One region of the Streptomyces cyclosori genome, then DNA from elsewhere that is predicted to be linked to it. Evidence: riboswitches for the same ligand, from Rfam matches in the RefSeq annotation. Region 1 holds a riboswitch; each other region holds the start of a gene.
What was found. Region 1 has a riboswitch for cobalamin ahead of AB5J87_RS26940 (cobalamin biosynthesis protein). Riboswitches for the same ligand answer to the same signal wherever they lie in the genome.
Positions count from the first base shown of each region.

Region 1 (3,200 bases):
TCGGCCGGCTGGTCCTCGGTCAACGGCTCCACCGTCGTCACCAAGGTGCTGCTGCCCGCCGTCGCCGCCCCGATCGTCGCGGGCGTCGCCTCGATGCTGGCGACCCGCCTCACGTACCGGATCAACCGCAACACGGACGAGAAGGCCACCGCCAAGGGCTACCGGGCCGGACAGATCGCCTCCGCCGGTCTCGTCTCGCTCGCCCACGGCACCAACGACGCGCAGAAGACCATGGGCATCATCACCCTGGCCCTGGTCACCGGCGGTGTGCTGCACCCGGGCGCCAACCCCCCGATGTGGGTCATCGTCTCGGCCGGCCTGGCCATCGCCATGGGCACCTACCTCGGCGGCTGGCGCATCATCCGCACCATGGGCAAGGGCCTGACCGAGCTGGCGCCGCCGCAGGGCTTCGCCGCCCAGTCCGGTGCCGCCACCGTCATCCTGGCCTCCTCGCACCTCGGCTTCTCCCTCTCCACCACCCAGGTCTGCTCCGGCTCCGTCATGGGCGCGGGTCTGGGCCGCAAGGGCGGTGTGGTCCGCTGGTCCACCGCGACCCGGATGTTCGTGGCGTGGGGCCTGACCCTGCCGGCCGCCGGTCTGGTGGGCGCGGGCGCCGAGTTCCTCACCGGCCAGGGCACCTGGGGCGTCGTCCTCGTGGCGATCCTGCTGGTCGCGGGCTCCGGCTTCATCTGGAAGCTGTCGCGCCGCGAGCCGGTCGACCACAACGACGTCACCGCCGCTCCCGCCGCCACCGAGACCCCGGCCGAGCCCGCGGGCGTGGTGACCACCGCCATGGCCGCCGTCACCCCGCCCCCGACCGCCGCCGCCGTGGCCGTGGCCGCCGACCTGACGGCGACCATCGCGGCCCCGGCCCCGGTGGCCCCCGCCGACCCGCCCCGCCCGGCCACGGTCTGACGGCCGCCGCGCACCCGAAGGAATCGTCATGCACATCGACTGGGCAGCTCTCGGCACCGTCTTCGGTGTCAGCCTCATCGTCACCGTCGGCCTGGTGGGCCTGTTCACCGTCGGCATCGTCGGACTCAGCAAGCAGCAGTCCGCGGCGGCCGGCAAGGGCAACGTCACGGTGGCCCGCACCACCGCCTACCTCTGCTTCGCGCTCTGCGCTGCGGCCGTCGCGTACGGCATCAACCTGATCGTCGGCAAGTAGCGCCGCACGCGTCGCACGCACCACCGGAACCGCCCCGCGGCACGGCCGCGGGGCGGTTCTCTGTGTGCCCCAACACACTCTCCCGTCGCAGGTCAGCAGCGAGTTGACGGGCGTTCCCCGGCGTGGTGGACTGCCCGAGCCATTTACGGCGGCAGAAGAGGAAGCCGGTGCGAATCCGGCGCGGTCCCGCCACTGTCACCGGGGAAGCATCCCCGTGAGCCAGGAACTCTCACCGCCGGTCGACGTCGTACCAGGGCGCGGACACCCTGAGTGAGGACACACCGCCATGCGCGCCTGCCAGTTCTCGGCACCCCCCACCCGTACCGGAGTTCCTCGCGGCGTTGCGAAGGGCTGACCCCGATGCGTGCCGACCGCACCTTCGCGTACGGCGCCACCGCCGGGCTCCTCGGTGACCTGCTCCTCGGCGACCCGCGCCGGGGCCACCCGGTCGCGGCGTTCGGCCGGGCCGCCGCCGCCGTCGAGCGCGCGCTGTGGCGCGACCACCGGGGCTGGGGCGCGCTGCACACCGCCGTGTGCGCCGGGGGCGCCGCGGGCGCCGCACTGCTCGCCACGCGCGCGGTGCGCGGCCGGCCGGCCGCCTCCGCCGCCCTGACCGCCGCCGCCACCTGGGCCGTCGTCGGCGGCACCTCGCTCGGCCGGGAGGCCCGCGCGATCGGCGCCGCCCTCGACGCGGGGGACGTCGAGGCGGCCCGCGCGCGGCTGCCCCATCTGTGCGGGCGCGACCCGCAGACCCTGGACGCGCCCGGCATCGCGCGCGCCGTCGTCGAGTCCGTCGCCGAGAACACCTCCGACGCCGTGGTCGGCGCCCTGGTGTGGGGGGCGCTCGCGGGGGTGCCCGGCCTGGTGGCGTTCCGCGCCGTCAACACCCTGGACGCGATGGTCGGCCACCGCTCGCCGCGCCACCTGCGCTACGGCTGGGCCTCGGCGCGCCTGGACGACGTGGCGGGCTGGCCCGGCGCCCGGCTCACCGCCGCCCTCGCGGTGGCCGCCGGGGGCTCCCCGCGCGCGGCCACGCGCGCGTGGCGGGCGGACGCGGCCAAGCACCCGAGCCCCAACGCGGGCCCGGTGGAAGCGTCGTTCGCGGGTGCGCTCGGCGTCCGGCTGGGCGGCACGCTCTCGTACGGCGGACGGGTCGAGCACCGGCCCGTCCTCAACGGCCCAGGCCGGGCCGTCGAGGTCGGTGACATCGAACGAGCGGTGCGGCTGTCGCGGCGGGTGGGCTGGCTGGCCCTGGGCGTCGCTGTCGCGGTGAGGAAGGTACGTACATGAGCGGCGGTCTGCTGATCGCGGGCACCACGTCCGACGCCGGGAAGAGCGTCGTCACCGCGGGCATCTGCCGGTGGCTGGTGCGCCAGGGCGTGAAGGTGGCGCCGTTCAAGGGACAGAACATGTCCCTCAACTCGTTCGTCACGCGCGAGGGCGCGGAGATCGGCCGGGCGCAGGCGATGCAGGCGCAGGCGGCGCGCGTCGAGCCGTCCGCGCTGATGAACCCCGTGCTGCTCAAGCCGGGGAGCGACCGTTCGAGCCAGGTCGTGCTCATGGGCCGGCCGGTGGGCGAACTGAGCGCCCGCGGCTACCACGGCGGACGCCAGGAAGCACTCCTGGGCACCGTTCTGGACTGTCTGGAGCGGCTGCGGGGCACATATGACGCCGTGATCTGCGAAGGGGCGGGCAGCCCGGCCGAGATCAATCTGCGGCGCACCGACATCGTGAACATGGGCATCGCGCGGGCGGCGAAACTGCCGGTCGTGGTGGTCGGCGACATCGACCGGGGCGGGGTGTTCGCCTCGTTCTTCGGCACGACCGCGCTGCTCAGCCCGGAGGACCAGGCCCTGGTGGCGGGGTACATGGTCAACAAGTTCCGCGGCGACGTCACGCTCCTGGAACCGGGCATCGACATGCTGCACGGCCTCACCGGGCGGCACACGTACGGGATCCTGCCGTACGCGCACGGGCTCGGCATCGACGAGGAGGACGGGCTGCGGGTCTCGCTGCGCGGCACCGTGCGCGA
Region 1 covers NZ_CP163520.1:6,097,982-6,101,181, reverse strand. The annotation lists gene AB5J87_RS26950 (anion permease) at 1-915, shown strand, start outside; gene AB5J87_RS26945 (hypothetical protein) at 944-1,168, shown strand; cobalamin riboswitch at 1,278-1,420, shown strand; gene AB5J87_RS26940 (cobalamin biosynthesis protein) at 1,529-2,458, shown strand; gene AB5J87_RS26935 (cobyric acid synthase) at 2,455-3,200, shown strand, end outside.

Region 2 (3,200 bases), 1.9 Mb from region 1:
TCGGCCGGAGCACGCACTTGTTGTCGAAGGTGTCGTGGGCCAGGAGTCGGGCGGCCGTCGCGACCTGCTCAGTTTCCATCACGTCATCAGGTTACAAAAAAGTACGTACTTCCCCGCAGTAAGCACCTTTCCTACGGTGACTTTCACCAGCACCAACGTTCAAGGAGCCACTGTGAGCAGCAACAACACGCGTACGGCGATCGTCACCGGTGCGTCGAAGGGTCTCGGCGCGGGGATCGCCAAGGCGCTGGCGGGGAGCGGCGCGGCCGTCGTGGTCAACTACCGCGAGGACGCGGCGGGCGCCGAGCGGGTCGTCGCGGACATCGCCGCCAAGGGCGGCCGGGCCATCGCGGTCCGGGCGGACGTGACCCGCGGTGACGACGTGCGCGAACTGTTCGACCGTGCGCGCGAGGAGTACGGGCCGGTCGACGTGCTCGTGAACAACGCGGCGGTCGTCACGTTCGCACCGCTGTCGCACATCACCGAGGAAGAGTTCCAGCGTGAGATGAACACGAACCTGCTGGGCCCGATCCTCACCACCCAGGCCCTGGCCGCGCAGGACGACATCGACGCCGCGTCCATCATCAACGTCTCGACGGCGGGCACCCTCACCCACCCGTCGTACGCCTCGCTGTATGTCGCGTCCAAGAGCGCCGTCAACGCGTTCACCATCGTCGCGGCCAAGGAGCTGGGCCCGCGCGGCATCCGGGTCAACGCGATCATGCCCGGCCCCTCCGACACCGAGGGCAGCAGGGCGATGGGATTCCCGGGCTCGGCACAGGAAGCGCAGGCGATCGCCGACACTCCGCTGGGCCGCACGGGCACCCCGGAGGACTACGGCCCGCTGGTCGCCTTCCTGGCTTCCGACGACGCCCGCTGGATCACCGGAGACGTCATCCTCGCCTCCGGCGGCATGCGCTGACGCTTCGTCAGTCACGGGCCCGCCGGCGGCCCGGACCCCAAGGGGCGCGTCCGGCCAGGTCAGCGGCGCGCCCGGGGCCCGCAACGATGCCGGTGGCCGCCGGGAGGAGGGAGACGATGCGCGTGGTCCGGCTGTAGGCGCGTCAGGGAAGCTCTGGACTTACTAGGACGTCCAACTATATCTTCGGGGAAGTAGGTCCGCGGTGCAGGGAAGCCGGTGTGAATCCGGCACGGTCCCGCCACTGTGACCGGGGAGTGTGCTGCCATCCACACGCCACTGACGAGGTCTGTCGGGAAGGCGGGCGGCACATGGTGATCCGGGAGTCAGGATACCGGCCGCGGATGTTCCGTGTTGTCCACGAGGATGGAGCAGACACGCATGGCACCGGTTTGTACCCACGACCCTGGTGATCCGGCGGAGCGCGCACACACCACGTCCGCGCGCTCGTAGTTCTCACGGCCCGCCGCAGCGGCGCACCCCGATCCGGGTGCCGTCCGCCGGCCAGCCGTGCCATCCCCGGAGCCGACCTGACGAGAGCAGGCATCCATGGTCCGAGAACTCACCCACTTCATCGGCGGAAAGCACACCACCGGCACGTCCGGGCTCTTCTCCGACGTCCACGACCCGAACACCGGCGCCGTCCAGGCCCGCGTCCCGCTGGCCGGGCGCGCCGACACCGAGGCGGCGATCGCCAACGCCGAGTCAGCGCAGGCCGATTGGGGCCAGTGGAACCCCCAGCGGCGCGCCCGCGTCCTGCTGCGCTTCCTCCAGCTCGTCGAGGGCGAGCGCGACGCGCTGGCCCGCCTGCTGTCGGCCGAGCACGGCAAGACGATCGCCGACGCCCACGGCGACCTGCAACGCGGCCTGGAGGTGGTCGAGTTCGCCGCGGGGATCCCGCACCTGCTCAAGGGCGAGTTCACCGACAACGCCGGCACCGGCATCGACGTGCACTCGCTGCGCGGCCCGCTCGGCGTGGTCGCCGGCATCACCCCGTTCAACTTCCCGGCGATGATCCCGCTCTGGAAGGCCGCCCCCGCCCTGGCCTGCGGCAACGCCTTCATCCTCAAGCCGTCCGAGCGCGATCCGTCCGTACCGCTGCGCCTCGCGGAGCTGTTCTTGGAGGCGGGCCTGCCGCCGGGCGTGCTGAACGTCGTCAACGGCGGCAAGGAAGCCGTCGACACGCTCCTGGAGGACCCGCGCGTCCAGGCCGTCGGCTTCGTCGGCTCCACCCCGATCGCCGCGCACATCTACGCCACCGCCGCCGCGCACGGCAAGCGCGCCCAGTGCTTCGGCGGCGCCAAGAACCACATGGTCGTGATGCCCGACGCCGACCTCGACCAGGCCGTGGACGCACTGATCGGCGCCGGATACGGCTCGGCGGGCGAGCGCTGCATGGCCATCTCCGTGGCCGTACCCGTGGGCGAGGAGACGGCGGACCGCCTGGTCACCGCCCTCAAGGACCGGATCGCCACCCTCAAGATCGGCCGCTCCGACGACCCGGAGGCGGACTTCGGTCCCCTGGTCAGCCGCGACGCCCTGGACCGGGTGAACCGCTACGTCGACATCGGGGTGAACGAGGGCGCCGAACTCGTCGTGGACGGGCGCGGGTTCACCCTGCCCGGTCACGAGAACGGCTACTTCGCGGGCGCCACCCTCTTCGACCGCGTCTCCCCGCAGATGCGCGTCTACCGCGAGGAGATCTTCGGCCCCGTACTCACCGTCGTGCGGGCCGCCGACTTCGAGGAGGCGCTGCGCCTGCCCAGCGAGCACCCGTACGGCAACGGTGTGGCCGTCTTCACCCGCGACGGGGACACCGCCCGCGAGTTCACCCGCCGGGTCAACACCGGCATGGTCGGCGTCAACGTCCCCATCCCGGTGCCCGTCGCGTACCACACCTTCGGCGGCTGGAAGCGGTCCGGGTTCGGGGACCTCAACCAGCACGGACCGGACTCGATCCGCTTCTACACCCGCACCAAGACCGTCACCTCGCGCTGGCCCTCCGGGGTCAAGGAGGGCGCGAGCTTCACCATCCCGACGATGGGGTGAGCGCCATGACCTCCACCCTCACCAAGGACCAGCTCGCCCTGGCCGAGGTCACCCTCGACTTCGCCCAGGAGCAGCTGGCCCCCCATGCCGTCGCCTGGGACCAGGACAAGCACTTCCCCATCGACGTCATCCAGCGGGCCGCCGCACTCGGGCTCGCCGGTGTGTACGTCCGCGAGGAGCACGGCGGTTCGGCCCTGTCCCGCAGCGACGGCGTCCTCGTCTTCGAGACGCT
Region 2 covers NZ_CP163520.1:7,971,337-7,974,536, reverse strand. The annotation lists gene AB5J87_RS35130 (winged helix-turn-helix transcriptional regulator) at 1-79, opposite strand, end outside; gene AB5J87_RS35125 (SDR family NAD(P)-dependent oxidoreductase) at 173-922, shown strand; cobalamin riboswitch at 1,106-1,277, shown strand; gene AB5J87_RS35120 (CoA-acylating methylmalonate-semialdehyde dehydrogenase) at 1,469-2,968, shown strand; gene AB5J87_RS35115 (acyl-CoA dehydrogenase family protein) at 2,974-3,200, shown strand, end outside.
Region 2: it holds a riboswitch for cobalamin, as region 1 does, so the genes downstream of both, AB5J87_RS35120 (CoA-acylating methylmalonate-semialdehyde dehydrogenase) here and AB5J87_RS26940 (cobalamin biosynthesis protein) in region 1, are expected to answer to the same signal.

Region 3 (3,200 bases), 3.3 Mb from region 1:
TCTTCGCGGTGCCCTACACCATCCTCGTCTATCCGCTGATCTTCACCTTCCTGCCCCGCCTGTGGTCGGTCTCGCACAAGCACGGCTATGTGACGACCTCGGACTTCGTGCGCGGCCGGTTCGGCTCCAAGAGCCTGTCGCTGGCGGTCGCGGTCACCGGCATCCTGGCCACCATGCCGTACATCGCGCTCCAACTGGTCGGCATCCAGGCGGTGCTGGACGTGATGGGCATCGGCGGCTCCGGCAACTGGTTCGTCAAGGACCTGCCGCTGCTGATCGCCTTCGCGGTGCTCGCCGCGTACACCTACTCCTCGGGGCTGCGCGCCCCCGCACTGATCGCGTTCGTGAAGGACACGCTGATCTACATCGTCATCCTGGTGGCGATCATCTACATCCCGATCAAGCTCGGCGGCTTCCACGACATCTTCGCCGCGGCCCGCCACAAGTTCGAGACGCCCAACGCGGCCGGGAAGCCCACGGGCGCGCTGGTGCCCGGTGAAGCGGGCCAGTGGACGTACGCCACGCTCGCCCTCGGCTCGGCGCTGGCGCTCTTCATGTACCCGCACTCGATCACGGCGACCCTCTCCTCCCGCAGCCGCAACGTCATCCGCCGCAACACCACGATCCTGCCCCTGTACTCCCTGATGCTGGGGCTGCTCGCGCTGCTCGGCTTCATGGCGATCGCGGCCGGGGTCAAGGTCAAGAACGGCCAGCTGGCGATCCCGCAGCTGTTCGAGGACATGTTCCCGGACTGGTTCGCGGGCGTGGCCTTCGCGGCGATCGGCATCGGCGCGCTCGTCCCGGCGGCGATCATGTCGATCGCAGCCGCGAACCTGTTCACCCGCAACATCTACAAGGACTTCATCAAGCCGGACGCCACGCCGAAGCAGGAGGCCCAGGTCTCCAAGTTCGTCTCGCTCCTGGTGAAGGTGGGCGCCCTGGTCTTCGTCCTGACCATGGACAAGACGGTCGCGATCAACTTCCAGCTGCTCGGCGGCATCTGGATCCTGCAGACCTTCCCGGCGCTGGTCGGCGGTCTGTTCACCCGCTGGTTCCACCGCTGGGCGCTGCTCGCGGGCTGGGCGGCCGGCATGCTCTACGGCACGCTCGCCGCGTACGGGGTGGCCTCCCCCACCCAGAAGCACTTCGGCGGCAGCTCCAAGGAGATCCCGGGCATCGGTGAGATCGGCTACATCGGCCTCACCGCGTTCGTCCTGAACGTCGCCGTCACCGTCGTCCTCACGGTCGCCCTGCGGGCCCTGAAGGCCCCCGACGGCGTCGACGAGACCTCCCCGGAGGACTACACGGCGGACGCCGGCGAGCCCGGCGTACAGACCGAGCTGCCCCCGGCGACGGCGGGCTCCGCGCACTGAGCCGACCCTTCACCGAACGCACACGGGCCGCCGGGAATCCCGGCGGCCCGTTGTCGCGTTCCGGGAAGGCGAGTTGACGCTCTGCCACGCGATGATTTCACCGCGACACAACATGTGGGGGTGGAGTCGGAACCCGGCACAAGATGTATGCTCGTCATCGCTGTCGACGCAGGGGAATCCGGTGCAAATCCGGAACTGTCCCGCAACGGTGTACTGGTGTGCATACGCGCACTTTGTTCAGTCCGAGGTCCTGCCGACAGCGCACCCTGGGCCATCCGGTCCGGGTGCCCAGACGTCCGGGCCTCGCGGAATGGGCAGGTGGACGCGACGTACCCCCGATGGGGTGTGTTCGTGTGCCCGCACCCTCCCCCAAGGCCCCGTGCCGAGCGAGGAGTGCCCCCACGTGACCATCGCCCCTGCGGATCCCGCTTCAGCGATCGCCGACGAGCAGGCGGACGCCCCCGGGACCGCCCTGCTGCGGACCCTGACCGACCTCACCGCCGATCTGCCGGACACCGACCCCGGCCGTGTCGCCGCCGCCGCGCTGCGCGGCCGGAACGCGCGCTCGGACGAGGCGGAGCTGCGTGGGCTGGCCACCGAGGCCGCCGCCGGCCTCATCTCCGAGGACCCGGCGTACTCCCGTCTGGCCGCCCGGCTGCTGACGATCACGATCGCCGAGGAGGCCGCGACCCAGGGTTCGGTCTCCTTCGCCCGGTCCGTCGCCGTCGGCCACACCGAGGGCCTGATCGCCGACCGCACCGCCGACTTCGTCGCGCTGCACGCGGCCCGGCTGGACGCCTTGGTCGACGCCTCCCTCGCCGACGGCGCCGACGACCGCTTCGGCTACTTCGGCCTGCGCACCCTCTACTCCCGCTACCTGCTGCGCCACCCGATCACCCGCAAGGTCATCGAGACCCCGCAGCACTTCATGCTCCGGGTCGCGGCGGGCCTGGCCGAGGACGACTCGGCGCGCGCGCTCGACGAGGTCGCCTCGCTGTACGGGCTGATGAGCCGGCTGGACTACCTGCCGTCCTCCCCCACGCTCTTCAACTCCGGCACCCGCCACCCGCAGATGTCCAGCTGCTACCTGCTGGATTCCCCGCAGGACGAACTGGACTCGATCTACGACCGCTACCACCAGGTGGCGCGGCTCTCCAAGCACGCGGGCGGCATCGGCCTCTCCTACTCCCGCATCCGCTCGCGCGGCTCCCTCATCCGGGGCACCAACGGGCACTCCAACGGCATCGTGCCGTTCCTGAAGACGCTGGACGCCTCCGTGGCGGCGGTCAACCAGGGCGGTCGGCGCAAGGGCGCGGCGGCGGTCTACCTGGAGACCTGGCACTCCGACATCGAGGAGTTCCTGGAGCTGCGGGACAACACGGGCGAGGACGCCCGGCGCACCCACAACCTGAACCTGGCGCACTGGATCCCGGACGAGTTCATGCGCCGGGTGGACGCGGACGGCACCTGGTCGCTGTTCTCCCCCGCCGACGTGCCCGAGCTGGTCGACCTGTGGGGCGACGAGTTCGACGCCGCCTACCGCAGGGCCGAGGCGGCCGGTCTGGCCCAGAAGACCATGCCGGCGCGGGACCTGTACGGCCGGATGATGCGCACCCTGGCGCAGACCGGCAACGGCTGGATGACCTTCAAGGACGCCTCCAACCGGACCGCCAACCAGACGGCGGAGCCGGGCCACACGGTCCACTCCTCCAACCTGTGCACCGAGATCCTGGAGGTCACCGACGACGGCGAGACGGCCGTCTGCAACCTCGGCTCGGTCAACCTCGGCTCCTTCGTGCTGGCCTCCGGCGAGATCGACTGGAAGCG
Region 3 covers NZ_CP163520.1:2,758,051-2,761,250, forward strand. The annotation lists gene mctP (monocarboxylate uptake permease MctP) at 1-1,373, shown strand, start outside; cobalamin riboswitch at 1,504-1,646, shown strand; gene AB5J87_RS12150 (ribonucleoside-diphosphate reductase subunit alpha) at 1,777-3,200, shown strand, end outside.
Region 3: it holds a riboswitch for cobalamin, as region 1 does, so the genes downstream of both, AB5J87_RS12150 (ribonucleoside-diphosphate reductase subunit alpha) here and AB5J87_RS26940 (cobalamin biosynthesis protein) in region 1, are expected to answer to the same signal.